3 regions of the Halobacillus sp. HZG1 genome follow, and region 2 is predicted to be linked to each of the others. Evidence: predicted binding sites of a transcription regulator. Region 2 holds the regulator's gene; each other region holds the start of a gene.
What was found. Region 2 encodes Rex, which represses fermentation and respiration genes when NADH is low (regulators of the CRP and FNR family bind a similar motif). Its sites were predicted from a motif close to TTGTGAAATATTTCACAA; they were not measured.
Positions count from the first base shown of each region.

Region 1 (9,972 bases), on a different contig from region 2:
GCAGGTGACGGAATTTGTTTTCACCAACGGTATGATGAAGGTGGAGATAGGAAAAGGGGTGTGGGTCAGTAAAGATGGAAAGTATGAACAAGTGTATGCATCCAATCAGGACCACCCTTTTCAAGAGCAATTGATTGAGTTGGTAAATGGGATTACAGGAAAAGCTCCTATTGAAAATACGGGGGTGTACGGCAAGTCTATTATTCAAGTCATTGAATCCATCTATCAATCAGATCAGGAAGCGAAGTCTGTACGGTTATCTCATTCGTTCCAAGGGAAGGAGGAACTTCTTTGAACATAAGGTTGGAAGGCGATATTGAAGAATTTCAAGCAGCCCTGGATGAGCTTGCAGAAATTTATGGATGCAAGCTGGATAACGAGGGTGGTTTGCGGATCCGGGTGAAGCGGTGGGAGCATAAGAACCTGAAGGTCACCTTGAATGAAGAAGAAGGAGCTATTTTTTTCAATCAGCCGATTCATTTCTTCAGGGCATTGGGTCTTTTGTTGGAAAAAGCCGCTCACACCTCTACTTTCACCATTGAGGAAACCCCACAGTTCACCATGAACGGAATCATGCTCGACTGTTCCAGGAATGGTGTCATGAAGCCGGACCAAATCAAAACGATGGTCCGGATGATGGCCGTCATGGGATTGAATATGCTGATGCTTTATATGGAAGATACATACGAAATCGAAGAGCAGCCGTACTTTGGCTATAGGCGCGGCCGCTACAGTAAGGAAGAACTGAAGGAATTGGACGATTATGCGGATCAGTTCGGGATTGAATTGATTCCGAGCATTCAGACGCTTGCTCACCTGGCGACCTTCTTGCGGTGGGATGGGAATGAGGCATTGAAAGATACATCCGATATCCTGCTGTCAGGAGCAGGAGAAACATACGAACTGATTGAGCAGATGATCACCTCTGTGATGCAGCCATTCCGGACGAAGCGTATTCATATCGGTATGGATGAGGCGCATTTGTTAGGTAGAGGACAATATTTGAAGAAGTACGGATATCGTCCAAGCTTCGAGATCATGAATGATCATTTGAAGGAAGTCTTGCAGATCACTCGGAAGAAAGGCCTTGATCCGATGATATGGAGTGATATGTACTTCCGGTTAGGTTCTGAGAAAGGGCACTACTATGATTTGGGTGCACATATCCCGGAAGATGTCATCGAGGAGATGCCGAAAGATGTCCAGTATGTCTACTGGGATTACTATCATGAGGATGAGGAGTTTTACCGGACATTCCTGCAGAAGCATCAATCGTTCGGGGCAAAACCTTTGTTTGCTGGCGGAATCTGGACTTGGAATGGTGTTTCGATTCATTATCCAAAAACATTCCGTGTCATCGAGTCTTCCTACAGCGCTTGTAAAAAAGAAGGCATCCAGGAAGTCTTCTCCACCCTTTGGGGGGATAACGGAGCGGAAACCAACCCTTTTCAAAGTCTTCTAGGACTGCAGCTGGTTGCTGAACATGGCTATGCCGTGGAGCCGGATAGGAAGAAGGTCAGGGAACGATTTGCTTTCTGCACAGGAGCAGATATGGAAGCTTTTCTGAAAATTGGAGAGCTGGATCAACCTCCGGGGTATGAGGAGGGGGAATTGGAGCCTGCTAATCCATCTAAATATTTGCTGTGGCAGGACCCATTCGTCGGTTTGTTTGATAAACAAGGGGAAGGACTGCCTTTGAACACTTATTATGGAGACCTCCATCGTCAATTGGAGGAGGCTAAGAAAAAGGTGGGGACCTGGAGTTGGATCCTCGAGGTTCCCGGTCAAATCTGTGCTGTCTTAAGCCTGAAAAGCGAACTCAATCATCAGTTGAAGACCGCTTATGAGGAAAAGGATTCTCTAGCTCTGCAACAGATGAAAGAACAACTTCTGCCCAACCTATTTCTGGAGGTCGAGCGGTTAAGAGACATTCATTACGAACAATGGATGAAAGTGAACAAGCCTTTTGGATGGGAAGTTTTGGACATTCGATATGGGGGGTTAATGGCGAGGATTCGGACAGCGATCCGTAGACTGTCTGACTATTTGAGAGGCCACATTCCAGACCTTCCTGAACTCGAAGAAGCAAGGCTTCCATTTTCATCGCGGGAAAACGGGTATGTCAGGTGCAATGATTATCAGAGGATCGCATCGGCGAACCCGCTTTAATAGATCATAGAGAAGGGTGTGATCATCAAGGTTGGCAAATCGATTCTTGAGACGCAGGTGTATTAAAAATACAGGAGGGTTTTGATGATGAAATTATCTAAGAGAATAGGTTGGCTGACAGGTTTATGTGCTATGGCTTTCGTTTTCGTATTTCTCCCCGGGAGCATCTCAGCAGAAACAGCATCCGGCAAAGACAAAGCGATGTGGGCGTGGTTTCCGAATGAGGATATTAATACAGAGGAATCAAGAGAAGAGATGGTTTCCTTTGCAGAAGAAAAAGGTGTGAACGTGATTTACTTGAATATTGGTGCTAGGGAGGATCTGCCCTATATCCAAAAGCATCCCGAACAGTACCAGGCATTTATCCAGCTTGCCCATGCCAACGGAATTGAAGTCCACGCGTTAGATGGAGCGGCGGAATGGGCTTTAGCTGAGAATAGACATGTCGCCTTATCCCGTTTGTTCGATGTACTGGACTATAACCGGAAAGCCGGAGAAGACGAGAAGTTTGACGGTATCCAATTGGATATTGAACCCTATTTGCTGGATGAGTGGGATACAGATGAAAGAGCGGATGTCATCGACCAATACTTGAAAGGCTTGCACGTGATCGACTCTATCGTGCAATCCCCTAAAATGAAGAGTGATTTTGAGTTTATGGTGGCTATGCCGTTCTGGTTTGATGGAGAAAAATATGAAACCACGTATAAAGGCGTAACCAAGCCTCTTTCTGATCATGTCATGGATACCGTGACTGATGGTGTGGCCATCATGGCTTACCGTGATTTTGCGGAAGGAAGAGATTCTATTTCGTATCATACCGAGCATGAAATCCAATATGCCAATCAAATTGATAGCAAGGTCATACTTGGAGTAGAAACTCAATATTTGGAGCCATATGAGAAGGTCTCCTTCTTCGAAGAAGGGGAAGCCTATATGAATGAACAGCTTCAAATATTAGATGAACTTTATGAGAATGAACCTTCTTATGCCGGTCAGGCAATTCATAAATATCAAAGCTACCAGACGATGAAGCCATAATTCTGTAACAAGAAGAGTTAAAGGTATGGATTAGAAAAGCGCAACTCCTAAACGAGTTGCGCTTTTTTCATTAGTTTATTGTAGTAGAAAGATACTCTTTCACCACTTCATAGACATAGTCCTGGTTTGCTTCAGCTGTGTCCGGATTATACTCTCCGCCATTCGTTTTATTATTGGATAGTGTACGAATGCCGAGGTATGGTACATCGTAGGCTTTGGCGATTTGCGCACCGGCAGCGCCTTCCATCTCTTCGACAGAAGTTCCGAAGTTCTCATGGAACCACTGGATGCGGTCGACTTCATTGTTCCAGACATCTGTAGAACCAATCGTACCTTCGACGACTTTTCCTTCTTCATGCGTATCTTTGACGGCTTTGGCAGCTTTCAGCAGGTCTTTGTCTCCTTCAAAATAACGGATGTTTTCAGCATCAGGGTCTTCTCCAGCACTTCCTTCTGAAGCCATTAGATCCATAGGGATCCACTCTTTCGGAGCGATGCCTTCTCCATCTTCCAGATGTCCTGTTTTCAATGAACCAATGTTGACCGTTCTTTCTCCGAGGACGATATCAAAAACGTGCAAGTCAGGATCGTGACCACCGGATGTTCCCTGGTTGATGATGGCAGCTGGATCAAACTTTTCTATAGCGATCGCTGTAGCGGCAGCTGTATTTTCCATACCTTTTCCTGTTTTCATGACAATCACAGGATAACCATCGACTTTCCCTTTATAAAAGACGAAGTTCCCGGAAGTCTCTTCTTCTACATCCTCAAGCTTTGCTGCGAAGTTTTCGGCTTCAATAGGCATTGGACCTTGTATGAGAATGGGCTGCTGGTCGTTTTCTTCAGCAGATGCTTCTCCCTCTGCTGAACTCTGGCATCCTGCCAGAAGAGAAAAGGTTAGAGTGATGAATAGTAAGATTGCGAGTTTGCGAATGTTTTTCATGAGTAGCTCTCCCTTGATGTAGTACTCAATCACAAGTTGTACATCGTTTATCGCAAATAAAAAAGCCTGGAAAGTAACGAGCTACCTTCCAGACTACAAAAAGTTAAAACAAGGGTAAACGGCATCACTAAAAAATGTTGCATTTTAGGTGCAGATGGACTTGCTTCAACTCGTAGTCCAGTTCTTTCAATGGGAACTAGGTAGAAACGCTCAGACCTTATTACTGAGAATATACGAGTACGGTATGTAATTGGTTGTGGTGTAACTATAACAAAGACGTTTTAAATAAACAAGTAAAAAACGAACATTAATTCAAAATTTTAATTTAACGTTCGAATTAAGTGAGTTTTTTGTGGTTTTTTATATGTTTGGTAATGATTTACATGAAGATGAACGAACATTAGGAGTTTTCTGGAATGTGAAGTGGAAGAAGGTGGGTAAGATTGTTTAACCAATCGGCAGGGTGCCTCACTTGCATTTTTTTCCCTGACCTCCCATAACGACAGGAGGTCAGGTATTTTAAATAAGGGGAACATTTCACGGCCGTACCTTATATTCCAAACAAAGATAATACGAAGGTAGCGAGGCAGACGAAGACCAATAACCACAAACTGTATTTCAATGTCATTTTGAATAGAGCGGACTCTTGTCCAGTCTGTTTAACAGCTGCTGTCGCAATCGCGATGGACTGCGGAGAAATGAGTTTGGCCATGACGCCGCCAGCGGTGTTCGCAGCAAGCAGGAGCGCTGGGTTCGCCATAATCTGGTTCGCTGTCACCACTTGCAAATGTCCGAACAAAGCATTATTACTGACGACAGATCCTGTAATGAACACGCCCAGCCAGCCGAGGATTGGACTGACAAGAGGGAATAAATCTCCCGTCTTTGCTAATGCGAGTCCAATAGAAGAGCTTAAACCGGCAAAGTTTGATAGATTGGCAAATCCCATGACAAAGCAAATCGTCAGGATAGGAATCCATAGTTCCTGGATGGTCGTTCTTAGAGAATCCATTCCTTCCGGCAGTGTGATCGCGGAACTGAACCATCCGGTAAGCAGAACAGCAACCAATATCGCCGTTCCTGTTGCAGATAGTAAATTTAATTGGAAGATGGCATCTAAGGGAACGATTTCAGGTGAAATCGGAGGTGCCTTCTGGATTTCCTCATGTAAAAAAGGAACAGGAATCATGAGTGTTGTTTTTGCCAGGAACCCGCCTTCACTGAATAAGGCTTTAAAGGCAGGAAGGCTCCAAACGGTAATGACAGCCGTTAAAATATAAAAAGGAGACCAGGCTTTAATGATCTCTTTGATACTGTAAGTTTCCGTCTGCTGGACAGCTGGAGCATTCTCTTCTCTGTGAATGTTTTTCGGCTGCCATTTCCGTAAGAACAAGGCGAGTCCAGCCATACTTGCAAGAGCGGCAAGAATGTTGGCAAGTTCAGGGCCGAGGAACAGGATGGTAAAAATCTGAACGCCTGTGTAAATTCCGCTCACGACGAAAAGTGCAGGTAAGGTTTCTTTGACACCTTTTCTTCCATTAAGAAGGAACACGAGTAAAAAAGGAATGATGAAAGAAATCAAAGGTAAAAGATAAGCAAGAGTGCGGGACAATTCCATCGTTTCGAGGTTCCCCATCTGTGCACCAACAATGACAGGAATACCAATGGCTCCGAATGCTCCTGAAGCTGCGTTTGCAATCAAACATAAAGCGGCGGCTTTCAAAGGTCGGAAACCTAACTCGACAAGGAGAGCGGCACTGATGGCAATAGGGACACCGAACCCGGCTGCACCTTCCAAAAAGGCATTAAAGCTGAATCCGATGAGCAAAAGCTGCAGGCGCTGGTCCTGAGAGATGTTGGCTATACTTGAACGGATGACCGTGAATTTTCCGGTGCGCACTGCGATTTTGTATAACCAAACGGCCATAATGACGATGTAACCGATGGGCCACAGCCCATTGGCGATTCCATGAAAAGAAGCAGCTATCGCGTTCCCGACCGGCATCTCAAAGAATAGTACAGAAGACAGGACGCTTAAGATAAGGGTGAGAAGGGCAGCGAGAATGCCCTTCATCCGGAAACGCGTCAAGGCTAAAAAGAAGAAAATAATCGGCAGCGCAGCGACCAAAGCGCTCAGCCATACGTTTGAAAATGGATCATATTGTTGTAACCACATCCGTTATCACTCTTTCTGTACAGTCTAGTAAGTAGGTTTCACTTCGAAATGATCGGCCAGGATATTCTGGAGTACATCCGCGCTGTATTCCAGCTGCGTTTGTTCTTTTTCACTTAAGTTGAGCTCCACGATATTACGGATGCCCTGGCGATTGATGATGGCTGGGACACCGATATAAACATCTTGAAGATTGTACTCCCCATTCAAGTGAGCACTGACGGTCATCACACTGTTTTCATTACGAAGGATGGCTTTCGTAATCCGTGTCAGACCCATAGCTATGCCATAATAAGTAGCACCTTTTTTCTCAATGATTTGATACGCGGCATCCCTTACATTTGTGAAAATGTCCTCAAGGTCATCCATAGTGTAAGGTTCGTGGCGCCGGACCAGTTCAAGTACCGGTACTCCACCGATCGTCGCTTGACTCCATACAGGGAGTTCTGTGTCTCCATGCTCTCCTATGATATTGGCATGAACGTTTGTCGGATTGACATCAAAATATTCACCTAACAAATAACGGAACCTTCCGGAATCAAGGATTGTTCCACTTCCAATCACACGTTCTTTCGGAAGTCCGCTGAACTTCCATGTTGCATAAGTAAGAATATCCACGGGGTTCGTTGCGACAAGGAAAATGCCGTTGAATCCACTCGCCATCACTTGATCCACAATCGTTTTAAAAATTGATAAGTTCTTTTTCACAAGGTCCAAACGAGTTTCGCCGGGCTTTTGGTTGGCGCCTGCACATAGACAAACAATATCTGCATCTTTACAATCTTCATAATTTCCGTACCAGGTTTTTGTTGGGTTTGGAGCAAATACTTTTCCGTGATTCAGGTCCATGGCATCTCCCATGGCTTTGTTTTCATCCAAATCGATAATGACGAATTCCTGCGTCACAGATTGGTTCAACATTGCAAAAGCATAACTGCTTCCCACAGCTCCAGCTCCAATTAAGGCCACACGGTTTACACGGTTTGTAGTCATTTGAATTCCTCCATACAATCGCATTATGTTTGTGAATCATTTCACATATTTATTGTGCAATATTTCATCGGAAGATACAATAGTTTTTGTGAAGTATTTCACAAAATAACAATATACATAAGAAGTAAGCGATTTCTTGTTCAAAAATTGTACACAAATGGGTAGTGCTTTAAAATGAGCGTACGTTTACATGTATGTAAGGTATAAAAAAGCGAAGGGTAACGGTAGTCCGTTTGCCCTTCGCTTATTCGTCCTAGTTATCATTCGATTTTTTTGAGTTTCTCACGATTGTTCAAAGTGAGTAGGGAAAGATATTCTGTGTGATAGGAAATGGTATGGTCCCCTTGAGACGGGGGGACTTTGTTCGGCCAAGTGGTCATCGTTTATACTTCATTCCTATGATCATGATTGTTGGCGTAAACTTTGAGTGCTTCCACCAGCCCTTTACTTTCCGTTTCATCCAAGTCCATATAGATCCCATAATTAAACTGGGCGACTTTTTTCTTCCAAACGATGGTCCCAGGTAGGAGGAAATGCTGGCTATTCAGGTAGAAACTGATGGACAATTTGACCTCTTGTCCATCCTGGTGAGGAAGGTCCAGGTTTGTGTTCAACTTCATTCCCTGGGGGCTGATATCTATGATGTGGGCTTCACCTTTTGATGTATGCACCTCTTTTCTTCCTATTCTATGTATGCGGAAGAAAGCCTCGATCGGTTTTTTGAACTCATAGCGGAAGTAATCTTTCCTTTTATATCTCATGCTCCTAACCTCCCTGGTTGTTCAGTTGAACCTTTGTATGTTCATCATACGTTCCCGTTACTGGAAGGACAAGATATGGATGTATCATTAAAGGGATGAGAATCCGGGTATAGAAAAGAGGGAGATGGCAGTGATTTAGAAGCAAAGCCGTTTATGAGATAATGAAAGGAAGCGGCGGTCTGTTAGGATCGTCCACTACAACCGATATAAAGGAGTTTTCTTAATGACAAAGTTTGTTGGATATGTAGGAACCTATACAAAACAGGATAGTAAAGGTGTCTATCAATTTACCCTGGATACGGATAACAAGGAATTGAAAGATGTGAAATTAGCGGCTGAGCTGGCCAACCCGACTTATGTAACCGTGAGTGACGATCATAAGAACCTATATGCGGTGGCTAAAGAAGGAGAAAATGGCGGCGTAACGGCTTTTTCCATTCAAGAGGGAACGGGAGAGTTAACGAAATTAAACACGCAAACGGCTGCAGGATCTCCTCCGTGTCATGTAAGTGTCGATCACGAGAACAACACAGTAGTAACAGCGAATTACCATACAACGAATATTGTCTCTTACTTAACAAAGGAAGATGGATCTCTGAATCCAGCAACTGCCGTCGTGGAACATGAGGGTACGGGCCCACATGAACGACAGGAGAAACCACACATGCATTACGCAGGTTTTACTCCGGATGAAAAATATGTGATCGCGATTGACCTTGGAAGTGACCGCGTGATCACATACGCCGCTGATCAAGGGGATTTAACTCAAGTCCAAGTGTTCAATACAGCTCCTGGCAGTGGACCTAGACATATCACCTTCCACCCGAATCAAAAATACGCTTATGTGATGACCGAGCTGAGTTCAGAAGTGCTCGTGCTTCATTATGACGAGAAAGATGGTAGCTTTACAGAACACCAAGCGATTAAAACGATTCCGGATGGTTTTAACGAAACCAATGACGGAAGTGCCATCCATATTTCTTCAGATGGACAATTCGTGTATGCCGGAAATCGCGGACATAACTCCATTGCTTCCTATAAAGTCGATCAAGACACGGGTCAGTTGACCTTTGTTGAATGGACGTCCACAGAAGGGAACTGGCCGCGTGACTTTGTGTTGGATCCTACGGAAGAATTCTTAATTGCTACGAATCAGAAATCAAACACGATGACATTGTTTGAAAGAGACAAAGAGACAGGGAAGCTTTCCCTCGTTCAATCGGATGTTCATGTTCCGGAACCTGTTTGTGTAAAGTTTATTTGAAATACTAAATCCGTCTTAGGAGAAAGTTATTGAGATGGATTCAGATACTAGATGAGAGCCTTGGCAGAATTAGCAGGGAGTCCGGTTTTGAGCAGAACCTGTTGGTTCCTGTTTTTCGGATAAGATGTTCAAAGCAACGCTTATTTGGATAATTAGAGAACAGCGCAGCATTCGCAGATGGGTGCTGCGCATTTTTTGGAATTTTTGTAGCGGGGTAATGCGTAGAGTAGTTGTTTTAACTTCTAAGTATGGGAACAAATTTCAATGCTCTTTCCATTTAAAAGAAGGACGGGTGAAGGTAAATGAGCTTGCGCCAAAGAATATTTGTAATCGGTTGGATTGCTTTTGTACTGTACGCCATTTTTCTAGCTCCTGAAGGTAGTCACGGATATCTCCAACAATTAATGACCATGGATGATCCTGATCCTTTCCTATTGATGATTTTCAGCTTTCTTGGCATCTATCCGCTCGTTTTTGTTTCTCTGCTTATCGGAGAAGATCGCAGCCGTCTACCGTTATGGCCATTTCTTTTGGGAATGTTCATGCTTGGTGCCTTTGCACTAATGCCCTATTTTTTCTTATCAAACGCAAGGAATATGAGAGAAGGAAGGGTCCCGGGCTGGTTGGT
Region 1 is NZ_JAYLVQ010000061.1:115,212-125,183, reverse strand. It holds gene VKA52_RS09735 (Gfo/Idh/MocA family protein) at 1-295, shown strand, start outside; gene VKA52_RS09730 (beta-N-acetylhexosaminidase) at 292-2,169, shown strand; gene VKA52_RS09725 (hypothetical protein) at 2,257-3,210, shown strand; gene VKA52_RS09720 (5'-methylthioadenosine/S-adenosylhomocysteine nucleosidase) at 3,281-4,153, opposite strand; purine riboswitch at 4,307-4,410, opposite strand; gene VKA52_RS09715 (L-lactate permease) at 4,704-6,329, opposite strand; gene VKA52_RS09710 (L-lactate dehydrogenase) at 6,354-7,319, opposite strand; gene VKA52_RS09705 (PilZ domain-containing protein) at 7,703-8,080, opposite strand; gene VKA52_RS09700 (lactonase family protein) at 8,304-9,344, shown strand; gene VKA52_RS09695 (hypothetical protein) at 9,647-9,972, shown strand, end outside.
Region 1: VKA52_RS09710 (L-lactate dehydrogenase) is a predicted target of Rex. The motif match lies at 7,406-7,423, and genes of this name have one in related genera.

Region 2 (9,972 bases):
CAAGTACGACGTTACGTCCTTTTGGTCCAAGTGTAACTTTAACAGCATTTGCTAATGTATCTACACCACGCAGCATAGAGCGGCGTGCGTCTTCACTAAATTTGATTTCTTTAGCCATTTAAAATGCCCTCCTCATTAAAATCGTATCTCTTAAGTATTTTTATAGGAATAGTGACTACTGAATAACAGCTAGTACATCTGATTCGCGCAGAATCAAGTATTCGCTGCCTTCATACTTCACTTCTGTACCTGCGAATTTAGAATAGATCACGCGGTCGCCTTGTGCGACTTCCAGTGCTACTTTTTCGCCGTTGTCTGTAATGCGGCCTGTGCCGACAGCAACAACTTTACCTTCTAGTGGCTTTTCTTTCGCAGAGTCCGGAAGTACGATTCCGCTCGCAGTAGTCTGCTCTTCTTCAACTAGTTCAATAACAATACGATCACCAAGTGGCTTTAACAATTAGGACACCCTCCTTGATATGGTTGTTTCAAATTTTTGTCGTTTATTAGCACTCGTCAATGATGAGTGCTAACACAATTATTATAATAAGCAATTCCCTATCGTTTTTCAAGTAGAAACTATAGAAATTTTGCACTTCTTTTTCGACAAAATTCTTACACTGACCCTTATTCCTTACGTCTGGTTTTGAAACTGTGATAGAATACATAAAGTATGTATATTGAAGCTATTAAAAGGTATTTATAAAAGGAGTCGTGCCTTTATGCCGAAACATTATTGGTACATCATTGTGACCTATCTCATCACACAGATTTCTGCCATTGCGGCTGTCCCGGTTCTCGTCAAGGCTGCGGGGATGTCCCGCTTCGATGCGATTGCTGTCTGGTCTGTGTTCAGTTTTACGATTGCCACCATTATCATTCTTCTTCTGCTCCGCCGCAATCCAAAGGATGCATTAGCCCGGAGCGAGGATAAAGCAGGACCGGGGAAAGTCGTCCTCTGGTCGATTGCCGGTGTCTTTTTAGCCTTATTCGCCCAAGCCATTGCCGCAACCATTGAACGTGAATTGTTCGGTGTTTCACCAGGATCTGAGAATACCATGGGATTGATGGAAATCGCCCGCGAATCGCCGTTATTCATCCTCCTTCCTGTCGTATTCGCACCGATAACGGAAGAGATCATCTTCCGTAAAATCATTTTCGGTTCGATTTATAAGCGAACGAATTTCTGGCTGGCCGTGCTCGTATCCGCTCTCGTCTTCGGAGCGTTCCATTTCGATTTCAGCCACATGTTAGTCTACTTCTCCATGGGAGTCGTTTTCGCCTTCCTTTATGTCAAAACAAAACGAATTATTACACCAATCGTGGCTCATATGGCGATGAACTCGTTTGTTGTCGTTTCGCAGTACTTCCTCACTGAAGAGGATATCCGCCGCATGCAGGAACAGCTGGAGACCATCTTTATTGGAGGCTTTTTATAATATGAGAACATCACCCTTATTCATGGCTTTTCTTTACATGATGATGGGTGTCGCATTCACCTACATCGCCGCCCAGTCGGCAGAAGAAACGGTATGGAATGCGATGACCATCATTCTGGCCATTGTCGCGACATTCAACATTGCCGTAGCGATTCGGCTTTTCAATCTTCACAACAAGATTAAAAATGCCAAAAAGAAATAATGTCGCAAAAAAAGCAGGTCCACACGTGTGGGCCTGCTTTTTTTATGCTTCCTGCTCTTCTTGATCATCCTGCACCCCTTTTAATATGAACGAAAACGGAATTGCGATGATCAGCACAATCGCAGATACGAGAAACGCTTCATTGAGCGTCTGCAGAGTGGCTGCCTGCATATCGATATCCGGATTCGCAGATACTTGCGCCCGTCTCACTTCATAATAAATGGAGAAAAACACGATCCCCAGGGAAGAGGAAATCTGCCGGATGATGTTGTTCATCGCAGAGCCTTGAGCAACCAGATGTTCCGGAATGCTGTTCATACCCGAAGTCGTTGCCGGCATGTTCCCCATTCCCATTCCAAGGCCTCTCACCGTATTTAACAAAAGGATCAGCCAATACGGGGTGGACAACTGTAAAAAGCTCAACCCAAGGGTCGCAAGCGCCATGATGGTAAGGCCCGGTGGCACGACGTATTTCGGTCCCTTTTTATCGAGAATCCGTCCACCGATGGACATGAACACTCCACTCGCGGCAGCAGCCGGAAGGAATAAGAGTCCAGTCATGACTTCATTTAGACCATACACATTTTGAATCAGTAATGGCAGCAGGAAAATCCCTGAGAACAAGCCGATGGATGCGGCTGAAGTGACAACGATCGAAACGGAATAGGTCGGCACTTTGAAGACGGATAAGTTCAGCAGTGGATCCTCCTGACGGTTTTCGTAAAAAACGAAAAGGACGATGGCGATCAGTCCACCCACAATCAATGCAATGTTCAACGGATCGAACAACGTCTCAAGCGTCCTTCCCCTTCCTAAGGCAAACAGCACCGATCCGATGCCTGCCGCAATAATCAGGAAACCGACGAGATCAAACCGCTTCGTCGGGTCCGTTTCGGTACGTTCAAGAAATTTTGAAGATAAAATAAGTCCCGTCAGTCCGAACGGAATGTTGAAGGCGAATAACCACGGCCAGTCGAGATACTGGATGAGAAATCCACCGATGGTCGGTCCGATGGCTGGTGCGACCATGGCGGCAACACCGTACACGCCGACGGCAAGTCCCCGCTCGTAGCGTGGGAAAGAGTTGAAGATGAGCGCCATGGCGATCGGCATCATCAATCCACCTGCCATTCCCTGGATCGCCCGGGATAAGATGACCATACCTAGCGTCGATGAAAAGAATCCGAGCGTGGAGCCTGCAAGGAAAATACAGAGTCCGACGAGGTACACTTTCTTTTTTCCGAACCGGTCACCGAAATAGCCGGTAAGCGGCATTGTCATCCCCATCGATACCATGAAGATCGTTAAAATCCACCCGACTGCAACGGCATCGGATTCAAAAATCTCGATGAAGCGCGGCAGAATCGGGTTCAGCATACTATTGTTCAAAATGACCGTGAATGTCCCGAAAAGGACCGACACGACCACGAGCCATTTATGAGGCAGTTTACTCAATCGTCTCACCCGCTTTCTTTCGATACGCGAACTAGTATTTACTATACCACCTGAGCTGTTCGTTAACCATGATTCCGCATGTTTCGACTGTAAGCGCCTTCTGTTCTCATGGAGGTTTACAGGGATTCTGAGAGCGGGTATGAGTGATAGCAACGAACAGAAGGAGGTTCTTTTAATATGGGACGTTTAGATAATAAAATTGCCGTCGTTACCGGTTCGGCTACAGGAATAGGAGCGGCAACCGTTAAACGATTTGCCAGTGAAGGTGCAACGGTCGTTTGCGGGGATATTAACGTAGAAGAAGTACAAAAAACCGTGGATGAAGTAAAGAACGAAGGTGGAAAAGCAGAAGCTGTCGAGCTTGATGTTTCTGATGTGGATAGTGTCCAGCAGTTCGCCAATTACGTAAAAGAGCATTACGGGAAAGTTGACATCCTGTTCAACAATGCGGGCGTCGATCAGGAAGGCGGAAAGGTCCACGAATATCCTGTGGAACTCTTTGATAAAATCATTGCCGTCGATTTGAGAGGTACGTTCTTGACGAGCAAATACATTCTCCCCCTCATGCTTGAAAATGGAGGCTCTGTCATCAATACATCATCCATGTCCGGCCAGGCCGCAGATCTCGACCGCTCCGGATACAATGCAGCTAAGGGCGGCATCACCAACTTTACAAGAGCGATGGCGATCGACTATGCGCGGGAAGGCATCCGTGTCAACTCGATTTCTCCGGGTACCATCGAAACGCCGCTCGTTCAGGAACTTGCAGGGTCCAAGCAGGAAGAAGAAGGCCGGGAGTTCCGTGAAGCGAATAAATGGGTTACTCCGATGGGACGCCTGGGACGTCCGGAAGAAATGGCGAACATCGCCCTGTTCCTTGCTTCTGATGAGAGTTCGTATGTGACAGGTGAAGACATCACCGCTGACGGCGGCATCATGGCCTACACGTGGCCGGGTAAGATGCTCATGGACAAAAGCTGGAAAGAAAATACCGAATAACATAAAAAGAAGCTCAGCGTCAGGCTGAGCTTCTTTTTTATTCTGCATTTTTATAATAAATCAAGTTGTCCGTCCATTCCCCAAACTCATGGATGAACCCTTTCCGGGTGCATTCATACTCAAGGCCGATACTCTCTGCCATCTTGATGGAAGGCGCATTATCCAAATTGATATGGGCCTCGACCCTGTGGTAATTCAATTGATCAAAAGCAATCCTTAACGCTTCAGCAACCGCTTCCTTGCCATAACCCTTCTCCCAATGCTGATTATGCAGCGCATACCCGATTCTTCCCCACTGGAAATCATATCTTACTAAGGTAGAAAAATCGATCATCCCCACATGGGTACGGTCTTCCTTCAGAAAAACACCGAAGACATAGGCGGTATCGTTCATCGCCAACTGCTGATGTTTCTCCACGAGCTCATCAAACCACTCTTTCGTACAAACACTCATATCAAGACGGCCTTCATCATGGCGGCGCCTGGAAGGAAAACGTTCCTCATATCCTTGGAGCCAGCTTTCATAATCGCCTTTCTCAAGCGGTCTAATGACCAATCTTTCTGTTTCTGAACCAAACGATAATGTTTCCAAACCCTTTCCTCCTAAAAAAAGAGTGAGAAACCAAAATGATTTCACACTCGTATGTCCTTCTTATTGGTCTTCCTCTACTTCCCCTTCGTTCAGTGGATAATGCTTCAGGAAATAAACGAGAGCCTGCAGCTCGATGGCAAGGTCGATATGATGGACTCTGACATTCGATGGCACGCTGATTCTCGCCGGTGTAAAGTTGAGGATTCCGGAGATCCCCGCATTCACCAATCTGTCGGCAATCCCTTGCGCAGCAGATGAGGGAACCGTAAGAATGGCAACAGAAATGTCGCCGAGTTTTTCTTCTAAGTCGTCGATGTGCTCGACCCCGACTCCACCTACTTCAGAACCAACACGCTCGTCGTTCGCATCGAAGGCGATTTCGATTTTCGTATTGTTGTTTTTCGTGAAGTTGTAGTTCAAAAATGCCGTTCCCAGATTTCCGACACCAATTAACGCGACACGTGTCGTTTCATCCTGGTCGAGCGTTTTCCTGAAAAAGGAGAGCAAATACTCGACGTTGTAGCCGTATCCTTTTTTCCCGAGTGCTCCGAAATAGGAAAAATCGCGGCGGATCGTCGCTGAATCGACTTTCACCGCATCGCTCAGTTCCTTCGAAGACACACGCAGTTTGCCCTGGGTATGAAGGTTATTCAAAAAGCGATAATAGAGCGGCAGCCGCTTCGCTGTCGCCTGTGGAATCTTCGTTTGTTCGATATCCATTAGCACCGGACTCCTTTACCTGTTTCTCGTGTAGTCGCCGTTCTTCCCGCCTGTCTTTTCTTTCAAGTAGGTCGGGCCGATGACCATTCCTTTATCTAACGCTTTGCACATATCGTAAACCGTGAGAGCTGTGGCGGAGGCGGCCGTTAGCGCTTCCATTTCCACCCCTGTGCTTCCCTTCGTTTTGACGGAAACCTCGATGTGTAAGGTCGGCTGATCTTCAGTATCCCAATCAAAGGACACATCGATGCCTTTTAAAGATAACGGATGGCACATGGGAATCCAGTCGGACGTGTTTTTAGCTGCCATGATGCCCGCGACCTGGGCCACGGAGAGCACGTCCCCTTTTCCGATCTCATGGTTGGTGATTTTATGATAAATCTCTTCGTTCACTTGTACACTTGTTGCTGCGACGGCCGTCCGTACAGAATCTTTTTTGTCTGAAATATCTACCATACGGGCGCGACCCTGGTCATTAAAATGACTGAACTCCGCCATTTTCTTCTACCCCTTTTTGTAAACAGTACTGATTGAAACACTACTCTTATTCTACCAAAAAATCAAACGGAAGTCGTTAAAGATTTCACATACTTCAGGAGCATTGTGTTGCTAGGGGATGCGCCTATGAGATACACTGATTTTATTGAGGTGAAACGACATGATTCTCATGCAATTGAACCAATTGACGAAGCGTTTCGGCGCCGAGTTGATTTTATCGAATATCAAATTGGAAGTACAGATGAACGACCGGATCGCCATCGTCGGTCGGAACGGAGCAGGAAAATCGACCTTGCTCAAAATGATGGCTGGTGAAATGAGCCACGATGAGGGCAATATTTTCAAACCGAAAGAAACCACGATGGGCTACCTGGCCCAAAATACAGGGCTGCAGTCAGAGGAGACCATTTGGAACGAGATGGAGAAGGTGTTTGAACACCTGAAGGACCTGGAGAAAGAACTCCGCTCCATGGAAGTGCAGATGGCGGACCCCGACCTGCTCGACGATCAGAAGCGCTACCAGCAGCTGCTGGCGGATTACGACCGGAAACAGGAATATTTCAAGACGGCTGGCGGTTATCAGTATGAAGCAGATATCCGCGGCGTGTTGAACGGGTTGAATTTCAAAAACTTCAACTGGGATACACCGATCAACTCCTTGAGTGGAGGACAGAAAACGCGCCTCGCGCTCGGAAAGCTGCTGCTTACCAGTCCGGATGTCCTCATCCTCGATGAGCCGACGAACCACTTGGACATCGATACACTGAGCTGGCTTGAAGGTTACCTGCAGGGCTATCAAGGAGCCGTCGTCATCGTCTCCCACGACCGCTACTTCCTGGACAAGATCGTCAATACCGTCTACGAAATCGCGTTTCAATCATCCAAGCGGTACCACGGCAACTACAGCGATTATTTGAAAAAGAAAGAAGCGGACTATGAGCAGGAACTCAAACGCTTTGAAAAGCAGCAGGAAGAAATCAAGCGGATGGAAGATTTCATTCAGAAGAACATCGTCCGGGCGACGACAAGTAAACGAGCACAAAGCCGCCGCAAGCAGCTGGAGAAAATGGACAAGCTTGAAAAACCGAAGGACGACAACCAATCGGCGAAGTTCAGTTTCCAGATAGCGAAACGAAGCGGCAATGATGTGTTGAAGCTGCGCAACTATGCGTTCCGTTATGATGATAGCGATGACTACCTTTTTGACAACGTATCCCTTGATTTGAACCGTGGCGATTCTGTGGCGCTTGTCGGTCCAAATGGCGTCGGAAAGACGACGTTATTGAAGACACTCATCGGAGATTTGGAACAGTCGAAAGGTGAAAAGCTGATCGGAACGAACGTGCAAATCGGTTATTACGATCAGGAGCAGACAAAGCTGAATTCAACGAAAACGGTTTTGAACGAGCTCTGGGACGAATATCCGATGAAAAACGAAAAGGATATCCGCACCATCCTCGGCAACTTCCTTTTCTCAGGAGAAGATGTGCTGAAGCCTGTTTCTGCGCTCAGTGGTGGCGAAAAAGCGAGACTGTCCTTAGCCAAACTGATGATGCAGGAAGCGAACTTCTTGATTCTCGATGAGCCGACCAACCACCTCGATCTTGATAGTAAGGAAGTGTTGGAAGCAGCGCTTGTGGATTATCCTGGCACCCTTTTATTCGTTTCCCACGACCGTTACTTTATCAACAAGATTGCGACTCAGGTTGTGGAGATGAATCCTGAAGAGACCCGCCTGTTCCTTGGTGATTATGATTACTATGTTGATAAGAAGCGGGAAGAGTACGAGCTGCAGCAGATCGAAGAAGCGGAACGCCTGCAGAACGAACCGAAGCAGCAGGAAGTGCAGCAGAAGAACAGTTTTGAAGAAGACAAAGCTGCGAAACGGGAAGAGCGGAAGAAAAATCGACGCATCGCTGAAATTGAAGAAGAAATTGAACAGTTGGAAGCGAGACTTGAAGAAAACGAAGAGCTCCTCTGTGATCCGGACATCTTTCAGGACCACGAAAGATCCCTGGAAATCACAGAAGACAACACACAGCTGCAAACCAAACTCGAAGCTCTCATGGAAGAATGGGAAACCCTCCATGACTGATCACTGACAGAAACAGGTGTACCAGGTCATCCAAAATATGGATGACCTGGTACACCATTTTTTTCCACAAATATCATTCTATTCTTTTTTATTGATGGATTCTGCTCACATGTATATTCGTGTATGAATGATGATTCAGTATCCACATAGTTTTCAACAGTTGAATAGCTTTATTAACAGTTTTCAACAGGGTTATGCACATTATCCACAAAAACACTTGTATTTATCCACAAAATTGGTACCGTTTTCTTTCCTGTTTCTACTTATCCACTGATAATTTATCCACTGTATGTTTATACACATGTGGATAAATATCTCCCTGTATGTCTCTCAAACTTATACACACTCCCTATGAAAAGGGAAAAGCTCTCCTTATTTAAAAGGAGAGCTTTGATCGTTCCTGTTCACGACCTTACTTTTTACGTGCACCAAAAAGCTCGAGATCCAGTCCTGGATTGGCATTCAAATCCCATCCAGCCCGGTGACCCTGATTGTACGCAACAGCTCCAGCCGCAGCAATCATAGCGGCATTGTCTGTGCACAAATGAAGCGGTGGTATAAGCAACTCTGTTTCGCTGTCTTTGAATTTCTCCTGCAGGGCTGCTCTTAATCCCTTATTGGCAGCAACACCACCAGCGACGATCATTTGCTTTACACCATACTCCTCGGCCGCACGGAACGCTTTTGTGGATAACACGTCCACAACACTTGCTTGAAAGCTTGCGGCCACATCCTCAGGTTTTAAATATTCATCCCGCTGCTTCGCTTTGTGGAGACGGTTGATCACAGCTGATTTCAATCCGCTGAAACTGAAATCATAGGATCCATCTTCCAGCCAGGCACGAGGGAAATCAATCGTCTCTTCCCCTTCTTGAGCGAGGCGGTCGATTTGAGGTCCGCCTGGGTAGGGAAGCTTCAGCGTTCGCGCTACTTTGTCATACGCTTCCCCTGCGGCATCATCGCGCGTTTCACCGATGATTTCAAAGGATCCATGTTCACCCATCAACACAAGCTCCGTGTGCCCGCCGGATACAACAAGGGAAAGAAGCGGAAATTCAAATTCCTTTTCCAAACGGTTGGCATAGATATGACCCGCAATATGATGCACGCCCACAAGCGGCTTCTGTTTAGCAAAAGCGATTGATTTCGCTGCATTGACACCAACAAGAAGGGCACCGACCAGTCCAGGTCCTTCCGTTACCGCAATGGCATCCATATCATCAATGGTCATCCCCGCGTCTTCAAGGGCTTCTTCAAGTGTAATCGTCATCTGTTCGATATGGTGCCTGGAGGCAATTTCCGGTACCACACCTCCGAAACGCTTATGACTTTCTATTTGAGAAGCGACGATGTTCGTCATCAGTTCTGTTTCGTTTTTGACAATTGCTACGGCTGTTTCATCACAACTCGTCTCAATCGCTAAAATGTATTGATCTTCCTTCATTTTAACCCCACCCACATCACTAACGCATCTTCACCATTGTCCGAGTAGTATCTCTTTCGGATTCCTCCAGGTACCATCCCGAACTTCCGGTACATATGCTGCGCGGCTGTATTTGAAACTCTCACTTCAAGCGACAGCTGGATTGCTCCATGCTCAATCGCTTCGTTACACGTATGGCGGAACAAACGCTCTCCATACTTGTTTCCTCTATGGTCTGGATGAATGGCGATATTCGTGACATGAGCCTCATCAATGATCAACCACAAACCACAGTATCCAATGATCGCGTCCTGTTTTTCTACGACATAATAATACGCGTAAGGATTGTCTTCCATCTCTTTTTCAAAAGTTTCCTCCGACCACGGTACGGCAAAAGAAGCCTTTTCGACTTCCATAACAGCTTCTACATCATCCTTCGTCATTCTCCTGATTGTCGCCATCCTACTTCTTCCCCTGCTGCTCCAACCATTTAGCTTCCGCCTCAGGAATCCGCAAATAGTTCGGAACGAGGTCATGCAACGGGCCGGG
Region 2 is NZ_JAYLVQ010000064.1:2,685-12,656, reverse strand. It holds gene groL (chaperonin GroEL) at 1-118, opposite strand, end outside; gene groES (co-chaperone GroES) at 176-460, opposite strand; gene VKA52_RS12220 (CPBP family intramembrane glutamic endopeptidase) at 723-1,439, shown strand; gene VKA52_RS12215 (YdiK family protein) at 1,441-1,641, shown strand; gene VKA52_RS12210 (MDR family MFS transporter) at 1,684-3,096, opposite strand; gene VKA52_RS12205 (SDR family oxidoreductase) at 3,274-4,095, shown strand; gene VKA52_RS12200 (GNAT family N-acetyltransferase) at 4,133-4,687, opposite strand; gene VKA52_RS12195 (redox-sensing transcriptional repressor Rex) at 4,748-5,407, opposite strand; gene moaC (cyclic pyranopterin monophosphate synthase MoaC) at 5,423-5,905, opposite strand; gene VKA52_RS12185 (ABC-F family ATP-binding cassette domain-containing protein) at 6,066-8,000, shown strand; gene tsaD (tRNA (adenosine(37)-N6)-threonylcarbamoyltransferase complex transferase subunit TsaD) at 8,413-9,444, opposite strand; gene rimI (ribosomal protein S18-alanine N-acetyltransferase) at 9,441-9,884, opposite strand; gene tsaB (tRNA (adenosine(37)-N6)-threonylcarbamoyltransferase complex dimerization subunit type 1 TsaB) at 9,886-9,972, opposite strand, start outside.

Region 3 (9,972 bases), on a different contig from region 2:
TCTAAAGCATCCTTCGCTACACTCACAAAAACAGGAATCCAGGCACTAACTTGGTCAAACGTTTGATCAGGAGCTTCTGTCTTCCCAAAATGACCGAAATAGAGACAAGAAGGATTCATATCTCGAAAACGATCGATGCATTCAAGCATCGCATCCGGATCGAACTGGTTGGGTGAAGTCGTTGGTAAGTAAAACGTCAATCCATGATCTTCTGTCTGATCATACCGAATCCCTGCCGTGTCCCCTGTGAAAATTCCGTTGCTGAGCGAATCATAAATGCCAAGATGGTGCTTGGCATGACCGGGAGTATCATAAAACGTGAGTGTACGTTTTTCTGAAAGCGTAAGCGTGTCTCCCTCTGTTTTTGCCTCCAGGCGATCTTCCGGTATAGGGAGAATGGGGTCAAACAATTCATCAAACGTTTCTCCATAAACCGCCTTCGCTCCTTGAATCAAACGCGAAGGATCGGCGAGATGCCCCTTGCCTTTTTCATGGACGATGACCTGTGCGTTCGGGCATTCCTGTAAAAGCAGTCCCGCTCCACCCGCATGATCCAAATGGATATGTGTCAAAATGACGTACGCTACTTTTTCTTTTGGAATCTTCAACTCTTCCAAACCAGCCAGGACTCTAGGAACCGAAGGACTCGGTCCTGTTTCTACTAGCGTAATGTCATCCCCTAACAACACATATGTACCTGTCCGTCCTTCAAACCCCATATCATACCCATCAATCAAAAACACATCATTTCCTAAATCCATCGGCGCTCTCTTTTTCAATTCCTTCACCTCACCTTATGAATTATCTCTAGTGTACTAGAATTTAACAAATAATGATAACGCTTTCTTGAACGGGCATGTTTCTTTTTGTTGATTCACATTAGCTTCCAATTGCGGAAGACTCAGTTTCGATACATTTTTAAGTGGATAGGGGCTGTGAGCATTAGCTCGCTTTCCCCGGGAGCACGGTGAGCTTCTCCGGCGCTCCCCACAGGAAAGTATTCAAATGCGGAAATCGCTTTGGCAGACACGACTGGCATACCCTTTAACAACTCATTTGAAATGGATGGTCACACTTTTGGGCTGGGTGAATATCATGGATTTTGAGGAGTTGGTTAAAATGACAGAAGAACGAAACATGCAACAAGGTCATATGCAGCCTTCCTATGAGCAGTGCAATAAAATGAAGTACTACCATGTTATGGTCCAAACTAAGGATGGACGCCGTTTTGATGGAATCATCACTGACGTGAATCATGATAAGATGACGATCTTAATAAGTGAAGACGTTATGGTCGATGAGGATGGCAATGCTATGGAGGAACGCCAATACGGATATGGACGCCGCCGGGCACGCCGTTTCCGTCGTGAAGTCCTTCCAATAGCGGGACTAACTACATTGGCGTTATTCCCCTACTTCGCACGCCCGTACCCCTATTACTACCCTTACGGATACGGATACCCTTACTACTACTAAGCGATCCATACTCCCATCGCAACCGGATGTTCACTTATCTCAATTACATGGAAAAAATCACCGTACCAGGTCATCCATATTATGGAATGTCCGGTACGGCATTTTTTATATGTGGAAAATATTTTTTTCGATTTGTTTCATTTCGTAGAAGTGTCCCCGCATTTGTATGAGTTCATCATAAGAACCCGCTTCTACGACTTTCCCTTCGGCCATGACGATGATCTGGTCCATCTTTTCCAATCCGCTCAAGCGGTGGCTGATGAGCACCACTGTATCTTGTGACGCGCGTTCATACAGGTGATCGAAAATCATTCGTTCGGTCAGAGCATCGACAGAAGATGTCGGTTCATCTAGCAACCAGAGACGTTTGCCTTTCAGAAAAGCTCTTGCTATGGACAGGCGTTGACGCTCCCCACCTGAAAGGTTCTCTCCTTTTTCAAAAACCGGTTGATCCAGGTCAAATTCCAATCCGACTTCTTTCAGCACGAGCTCCATCTCTTCATCTGAGAGATCTTCTCCAGCAAGTTTGAGGTTTTCACGTATGGTCCCATAAAAATAATGGTTTTCCTGAAGTACGACGTTGCTGTTCTCCCAAATGCTCTCTTCTGATAGATCCCGAATATCCATATCATTGACCATCAGCTCACCCGCAGACGGAAGTTGGAATTTCATGAACAGTTGCAAGAGTGTTGATTTTCCCGATCCACTGGCTCCGACGATGGCGGTCTTACTGCCTGCTGGAATCGACACGTTCACATCTGTCAGAGCCTCTCTTTCTTCGTCTGGAAAACGGTAACTGACATGAGATACTTCCATGCCAGGGGCAAGATTCGGATCTAGGTTACAGGATCCTGATCCATCATCTTCTTCCTCCACAATGGAAAAAAGACGCTCCGATGCCCGTTTGCTATCATCCAGGTAGCTTGGTAGAACAGCCATTGGTGCTGCGTTTTCAAAGACGGTCAAAGAAATCATCACGAGCATGGCAAGAAACAACCCGTTCAAATCTCCTTCCGCCACAAGAACAGCCCCAAGACCTGTAACAATCCATGAGACGAGGAGTGTCGCAAATGTGTTCCAGGAGTGACTGGAAAGCATCTGACGACTATCCCGCTCATCCTCTCGAATATACTCTTCGGACGATTGCTGCAGCTTTTCTTTCTTCTCTTCAAGCTGTTGATAGATTTTCAGATCGCGAAAACCGTACAGCCATTCCGCCGCTTCGGTCGATAACTCCCCGCGTGCCTGTCTTACACGACTGGCTAGTTTCCGCTGTTTCACCGTGTACCAGGCTGGAATCAGCAGCCCTGTAACGATGAGACCCAAAAGAAGAACGATGGCTATAGAAATAGAGAAGATGGATGTGAAAACAATTGTCCCAAGGAAGATGATGACAAGGACGACCGGTGGATAATACACACGCAAAAAGAAGTTTTGCAGACTCTCGACATCGCCCACAATACGTGAAAGCAAGTCCCCACTCCGGTACTTCTGAAAAATCCTAGGTGCATGCGGTTCTAATTTTTTATAAAAAGCAAGCCGCAGGTTACTTAAAATCGTAAAGGTAGCTCGGTGTGAGAAATACCTTTCCGCATAACGCCCGAGTGCTCTCGCAAATCCGAACAGCTTTAAAAAGGCGATGAGCACCGTCAAAGCATACAACGGAGGGATGAGTGCCGCTCTGGATATTAAATATCCGCTGGCACCAAACAGTCCGACCGCTGACATTCCGGCAAGAAAACCGAAGACGACGGATAGCACAATGTCCCTTTTTTCCAATACAACTAAACGGATGACTTCCTTCATTTCTTTCATGCGGAGTCCCCTCCTTGCTGTACAGTCACCATATCCCTGTACTCTTTCACCGTAGACAGCAGTTCTTCGTGTGTTCCTTTTCCGATAACGTGACCACGATCGAGCAGCAGAATCTGATCGGCCTTTTTGATTGTATGCAGACGGTGAGCAACAGTGATAATCGTCGCTGTCTTCGCAAGCTCTTCCATAGAAGCTTGGAGAACCCGTTCTGTTTTCAAATCCAGACCTGTCGTCGGTTCATCAAACAGAATGACGGAAGGCTTTTTCAGAAATGTACGCGCAAGAGCGAGGCGCTGTTTCTCACCTCCAGAAAGTCCACGTCCCGCTTCTCCCACCGGAGTGTCGTAGCCTTTTTCCAATGAAGCAATTAAATCAGCAATTCCCGCTTTCCGGGCGGCCTCGATAATTTCTTCCTTGGAATGATTCCCTCGTCCGCCAATGGCAATGTTCTCAGCAATCGTTCCGGAAAATAAATACGGATGCTGAGAAATGTAACTTACCTGAGAAAACCATTCTCTTTCCTCATAGTCAAAGAGAGAACGATTATTGATTTCGATAGCTCCTGAGGACGGTTTAGCAAGGCCTGCTAAAAGGTGGAGAAGCGTTGATTTTCCCGATCCGCTTTTACCGACGATGGCGACTTGATGATAAGGCGGGATGGTTGCTGCCAATCCCTCCATCGAAAAACCTTTATCGTAGGAAAAGCTCACTTGATCGAGCTTGATCTCAGGAGGCTGGCCCTCTTCAAGCTTTCTTCTTCCCCACTGAATCTGCTCTTCTTCTTTTTCAAGCTCTTCTGAAAGCAGGTTAGCCGCACCCGAAGCACCTCTCCCCGTATGAAAGGCGCTACCGAAGTCTTTCAACGTCAAATAAAATTCCGGCGCGAGAATGAGAATAAAAAAGGCAGTGAAAAAGGAAACACTCTCATAAACGACGAGTCGGATCGCAATTTCTAATGCGATCAGACCGATACTGAGCATGGAAATGAACTCAAGCATCAAGGAGGAGACAAAGGCGACTTTCAAGACTTCCATGGTGGCATCACGGAAGCCCAGGCTGCTCGATTCAATCTCTTCTTTTTGCTGCTTGGAACGTCCGAAAAGCTTTAATGTCGTCAAGCCTTGAAGTGTATCAAGAAACTTCCCGGAGAACGTGTTCAACTTCTCCATCTGTTCTTCTGATTTCTTTTTTGTCATCACACCGATAATCGCCATAAATAACGGGATGAACGGTGCGGTGATGACCATAATCAGTCCTGAATAGATATGCTGGGTGAAAACCACGACAAGAATCATCATTGGAATGATCATGGTCTGGATCATTTGTGGAATATAACTGCTGAAATACCCATCAATCTCGTCCACGGAATCCATCAGCACACTGACTTTCCGTCCCGACTGTCCTTGTAGAGAAGCTTGAACGGGATTGCGGGCGTACTTTTCAATAATCGATTGACGGAAATAACGCTTCGCTTTGGAAGCAAGCTTTACGCCGGTCCGGCCGTTCAGCCATGTAAACAGCGTCCTTCCAGCCAGCACAAAAAGCAATCCTCCAAGAAGGGGAAGGATATCCTGAAAACGTTCCTCACCAAGAAAAATCCGGTCGACGATCGCGACAAAAAAATAGGATTGACCAATGATCGCAGCACCAATCAACACGGACGTGAGGACCAACAGCATGAAAACTTTTCGATCTGAGAAAGCTAGTCTGCTGAGGTGCTTCATTTATTTAAAAACTCCTTAAAAGCCATTTTGTGAATTCATTCACATTATCATCATTATAATTCATGAAGCGGATCATTGCTAAAAATAAATCTGATGATTCTATGACAATTCTATATCATCGTCCCCTTAATAAACAGCTATCATACTAACCGGATGGGCACATTACCTCTATCTTTTCCCTCTATGTAATGATGGAGACATTTCAATGTGTGCGAAGGAATAGCCGCAGCTCTTTTCCTCTTTTGATCATCATCAAAAGTCCACATATTCGAATCTTTCGATGCCAGCGGAGAAAGTGGTCCTATTCCATACATTTTCACAAGAATTGATGATATAAAAAACTGCAGGAGGCTTGTCCTGAAGGGGTGGGGGTGTTGGATCGTGTGTAAGTGGGGCTTGTGCGTTTCGTTTCCTGCTCATGTTTCCATATGTGCTGCGGCCATAGGAAATGTAATGGACTCCAGGTCAGCCAGAGAGTTGTTTAATAAGGGAAGAAATTCTTAAATGAAGATGGATGCGGGGAGCGCTGAGCATTACTCTGCAGCGTTTAAGACGTATGGAGAATATCCTGTATTTTTCCAATGTTATCATTTTTCTTTTCACATTTACTTTCATAACTTTTGTGTTTAGAAATAATTTTGCGATGCAGAACGGGGCAAAATTTATCTGTTATACATTTTGTTTTTTGCGGTCGCTTGACCAGTGAGAACAAGCCAGACCATATATAATAGAGTGAGCAAGTAAGGCGTCCTCCTCTTTATTTTGATTGTTCGAATCCTTAAGGCAAGATCTGCAGATTCTTCCGGGAAGTGTTAGTGATCCCTTATATTTATAAAGTTGTTCCTCGTTTCTCCCTTTCCATGGCATCTGAGTCTTCCAATTACGCCACTAAACATTATCAGCCCACATTAGATATAGTTGAATTCAAAATCCCTCCAATAACCCACCCTTAATTTATTCTCCACTACGGTATCGTTAATTTTGTTAATAAAAAATTTAACTTTTTGAATACTTTTTACGTTAACAAGCCTTTGCAAGCTTGTCAAAGCGAAATTTTTTTTAAATCGCCTATAACCTATGAGATGATAGGGCTTAAGGCGATTTTTTTCTAAAATGGATTTTGACAAGCGATTTTTATTCGTTAAGATAAAGTCTGTAAAGAAAAAATTTAATAAAGTTAATTGCTTTTACGCCTGTGAGGAGGTTTTTAATGACAAATCATCATGAAGAAAGCTCCCGACAGACCATTGAGCACGCGAAAGGACTTGTGATCGATTCCATTGCGGAAACGATGGATTTGTATGGAGTGACCCGAAGTGCAGGAACCTTATATGGGACGATGTACTTTGAGGATGATATGACGTTGGATGAAATGCGTGAAAAGCTCGGAATGAGTAAGCCAAGCATGAGTACAGGAGTCAAGAAGCTCCAAAATTACAATATTGTGAAGCAGACATTTCGAAAAGGAACACGCCGACAGACTTTTGTCGCAGAGAAAGACTTCTTTAATTTCTTCTCGAACTTTTTTACGAAAAAGTGGCTGAGAGAAGCGAAAACCAACTTGGACGCGATCAAAGATGCCCAGAAGGAATTGAATCATGTCATTGAGAATTCCGAAGCGGACGAAGTTGTAAAACAAGAAGCAGAACAAGTCTATCAGCAACTCGAAGCATCTAAACCTTATTACCATTGGTTGCAGAAACTCGTCGATGCTATTGAGAGCGGAGAAATTTTCGATTTTCTTCCTGTCGACCAAGAAAAATAAGATACTGCCTCTCTAAATAACATTTCAACTGATTGTTATTCTAGGGAGACGTATGGACTTTATAATTTACAGAATATTCAGATAATAAAAAGGAGTGATGTCATTGCAATCGAATCAACATACATCTTTTTTCGCTAAAAACAAAGCCGCCATCATGCTCGGGACACTTTTAGGTGTTTTCGTCCTCTATATGGCCCTCACTAATGAAAACATTCAATGGGGCGGATTTATCGCCATGATTGTTTTCTATGCCCTCGTCTATTACATCGGTGCAGTCTTCGCTACAAACAAATCCGGATCTCTAGCAGACATGATGGTCGCAAACCGCAGTTTACCCCTTGGGATCGCCATGTTCACAATGGCCGCTACATGGGTCGGCGGCGGTTATGTCAATGGTACAGCAGAGTTCACTTACAGCGACGGTCTCGTTTGGGCACAAGCTCCATGGGGATACGCATTAAGCCTGATTATCGGTGGAATTTTCTATGCACGTAAAATGCGCCGCTATGAATTCTTCACCATCATCGATCCACTGGAACAACGTTTCGGTAAAAAAATGGCCGGTGTCCTGTACATTCCTGCCCTTCTTGGAGAAATGTTCTGGAGTGCTGCGATTCTAACGGCTCTCGGCACAACATTCGGTACCATTCTGAACATTGACTTTACTACATCCATCATCCTTTCTGGAGTCATTGCCATCGCCTATACCGTAGCCGGAGGCATGTGGGCAGTCGCCTATACGGACGTTTTCCAAATGGCCATTCTATTAATCGGTCTTATATTAGTCGTGCCCTTTACTTTAGGTCATGTTGGCGGCCTTGAAAACGCATGGAGCAACTATTCCGTAGAATTCGGATCTTACGCCAATCTATTTCCACCTTTGAATGGATGGCAGGATCCCGCCTGGGGCAACTGGTTCTGGAACTGGATCGACTATGCCCTCCTTCTTATCTTTGGTGGTATTGCGTGGCAAGTATATTTCCAGCGTGTTCTTTCTGCCAAAAATGAAAAAACAGCGATGTGGTTATCCATCACCGCAGGAATCATCTGCATCATTGCAGCTATCCCTGCTGTACTAATTGGAATTGTCGGTGTCAATATGGACTGGGCAAGCATGGGACTTCCAACTCCTGAGAACCCAGCAGTTATTCTGCCGCACATCCTTAGATATCTAACACCTGAACTCGTGTCCGCAATCGGACTCGGAGCGCTAGCGGCAGCAGTCATGTCTTCCATGGACTCTTCCATTCTTTCAGCCTCTTCCATGGCATCCTGGAATGTGTATCGTCCATTAATCAAACCGAACGCAAGCTCTGAGCAATTGAAAAAAGTGATCAAGCGCACAATCATCATCGTCGGTGTTGGAGCTATGATCATCGCATTAAATGTCAAAAGTGTTTATACGCTGTGGTATTTAGCATCCGATCTTGTGTACACCATTCTTTTCCCACAGCTTACAATGGCTCTCTTTTATAAGAATGCGAACCTTTATGGATCGATCGCCGGCTTCTCTGTTGCTTTATTCCTTCGTTTAGGTGGCGGTGAACCTGCGATGGGACTACCGGCATTCCTGCCGTATCCAATGATCAATGCTGACGGGATCGTCCTGTTCCCCTTCCGTACACTTGCCTGTATCGCAGCATTCGTCATGATTTTCGTAGTATCTGAATTAACAAAGAAAAAATGTCAGCCTATGCCTCTTCTCATGCCAGAGGAGAGAGATCAGGAGAAAAAGGCTTCCTAAAACCAAAAGCGCACCCATTCAGCAATGGGTGCGCTTTTTTATCTGAACTTTCCATCTGACACTCTAATCAGAAAACGCGTGATCAAGAAACTTCTGTATATCTTTTTTCGATCTTAATTGAATGACACGCTTCTCACGACCAATCTCTTGAAAAGACAGGAGTCTTTCCTGCATGTTCTTTTTCCGTTTTCGATAGGTTGTCACAATGAATTTCAGAAAGGCTGCTTCCATTCTTTCACTGCACCCTTCACCAAGGTCCGGGCGTGTGCTTCCACGGTGGGTCCACCAGCGCTTCAAGACCCGAAATAGACAGATCATTAGAGGCAGTTCCAAGTAGATGATCGTGTCTGCCCTCTCTGCGCGTATTTCGTACGTAGGTCTATAATTCCCTTCTATAATCCACTGGTCTTTTTCTACGACTTCCCTCTGCCTAGCCGAGAAATCCTCCAATGTCGCTTCCTGCCAGCCCGGCTCCCAATAAAAACGATCGAGATGATACACGTCAATATCAAGCTTCTCCCCTAGTCTTTTGGCGAATGTGGATTTGCCCACACCTGCCGAAACCCCAAGCACCATGATTCTCTTCATTGCCCTACCTCCTTTTTCCAATCGAAAAACCTTCGAATAAACGACCTTCATATGGATTCAGCACCTCATCCACCAGCTCAACGACGCCTTGCCTCTCCCCGTTTTTGTAAAATCGGTCAAAGCGCTGGATCAACCGTTCTGCAAAAACAGAATCATAGATTCGCAGGGACCGAGCCATCCACTTCGATGATCCGCTCCACTGTCCATTCGCACGCAAATAAAAATCGCCTAATTGCTCTGATAGTTTTGCTGCTATGAAAAGAGCTTCCCCCTGATCTGTGCAGCCAATAAAATCGTCCAAGGCATCCGTAAGGAAATAGCGCTTATGTATGAGAGTTTCCTCTGACCATGGGTCCGGACCCTTCTTCAGTAGGTCAGCTGCTTCATCTCTGACACTTTCCAAACGATCATCCCACTTAAGGATCTGTCCCTCTGTCACCATTCGTGGCATCGAAGGTTGACCTCTTTGGCAATCACTATCGAAAAAACCACGATAAGTAGACCAATTATGTACAAAAACCTCGACCGGCCACCGGCTCGTATAAAAAGACTCACGAAAAGAAGACGTTACCTTCGAATCAAAAACCACGACGTCCAAATCCGATGTGCTTGTTGCCTCTCCCCTTACGACGCTTCCGGCAAGAAGTGCGGCATCACAATTCACATACCGCTCTTCGATCACATCTTTTGCTGCTTCAAAAGCTTTCATTCACTCATCCTCTCCAGAATGATCTGCGCTCTCTTGTCGATATTCTCAGGAAGAGAATCACTATTGAAATATCTCAAATCCAACGTTTCTTCATGATCTACTCTAAGTTCACCACGTATATCGGAAGCTATAAAACAAGCAATGACATTAT
Region 3 is NZ_JAYLVQ010000055.1:22,557-32,528, forward strand. It holds gene VKA52_RS07870 (MBL fold metallo-hydrolase) at 1-761, opposite strand, end outside; gene VKA52_RS07875 (hypothetical protein) at 1,120-1,476, shown strand; gene cydC (thiol reductant ABC exporter subunit CydC) at 1,582-3,291, opposite strand; gene cydD (thiol reductant ABC exporter subunit CydD) at 3,288-5,015, opposite strand; gene cudC (choline uptake/conversion transcriptional regulator CudC) at 6,226-6,780, shown strand; gene VKA52_RS07895 (sodium:solute symporter family protein) at 6,935-8,524, shown strand; gene VKA52_RS07900 (topology modulation protein) at 8,588-9,112, opposite strand; gene VKA52_RS07905 (nucleotidyltransferase domain-containing protein) at 9,117-9,821, opposite strand; gene VKA52_RS07910 (NUDIX hydrolase) at 9,818-9,972, opposite strand, start outside.
Region 3: cydD (thiol reductant ABC exporter subunit CydD) is a predicted target of Rex. The motif match lies at 5,043-5,060, and genes of this name have one in related genera.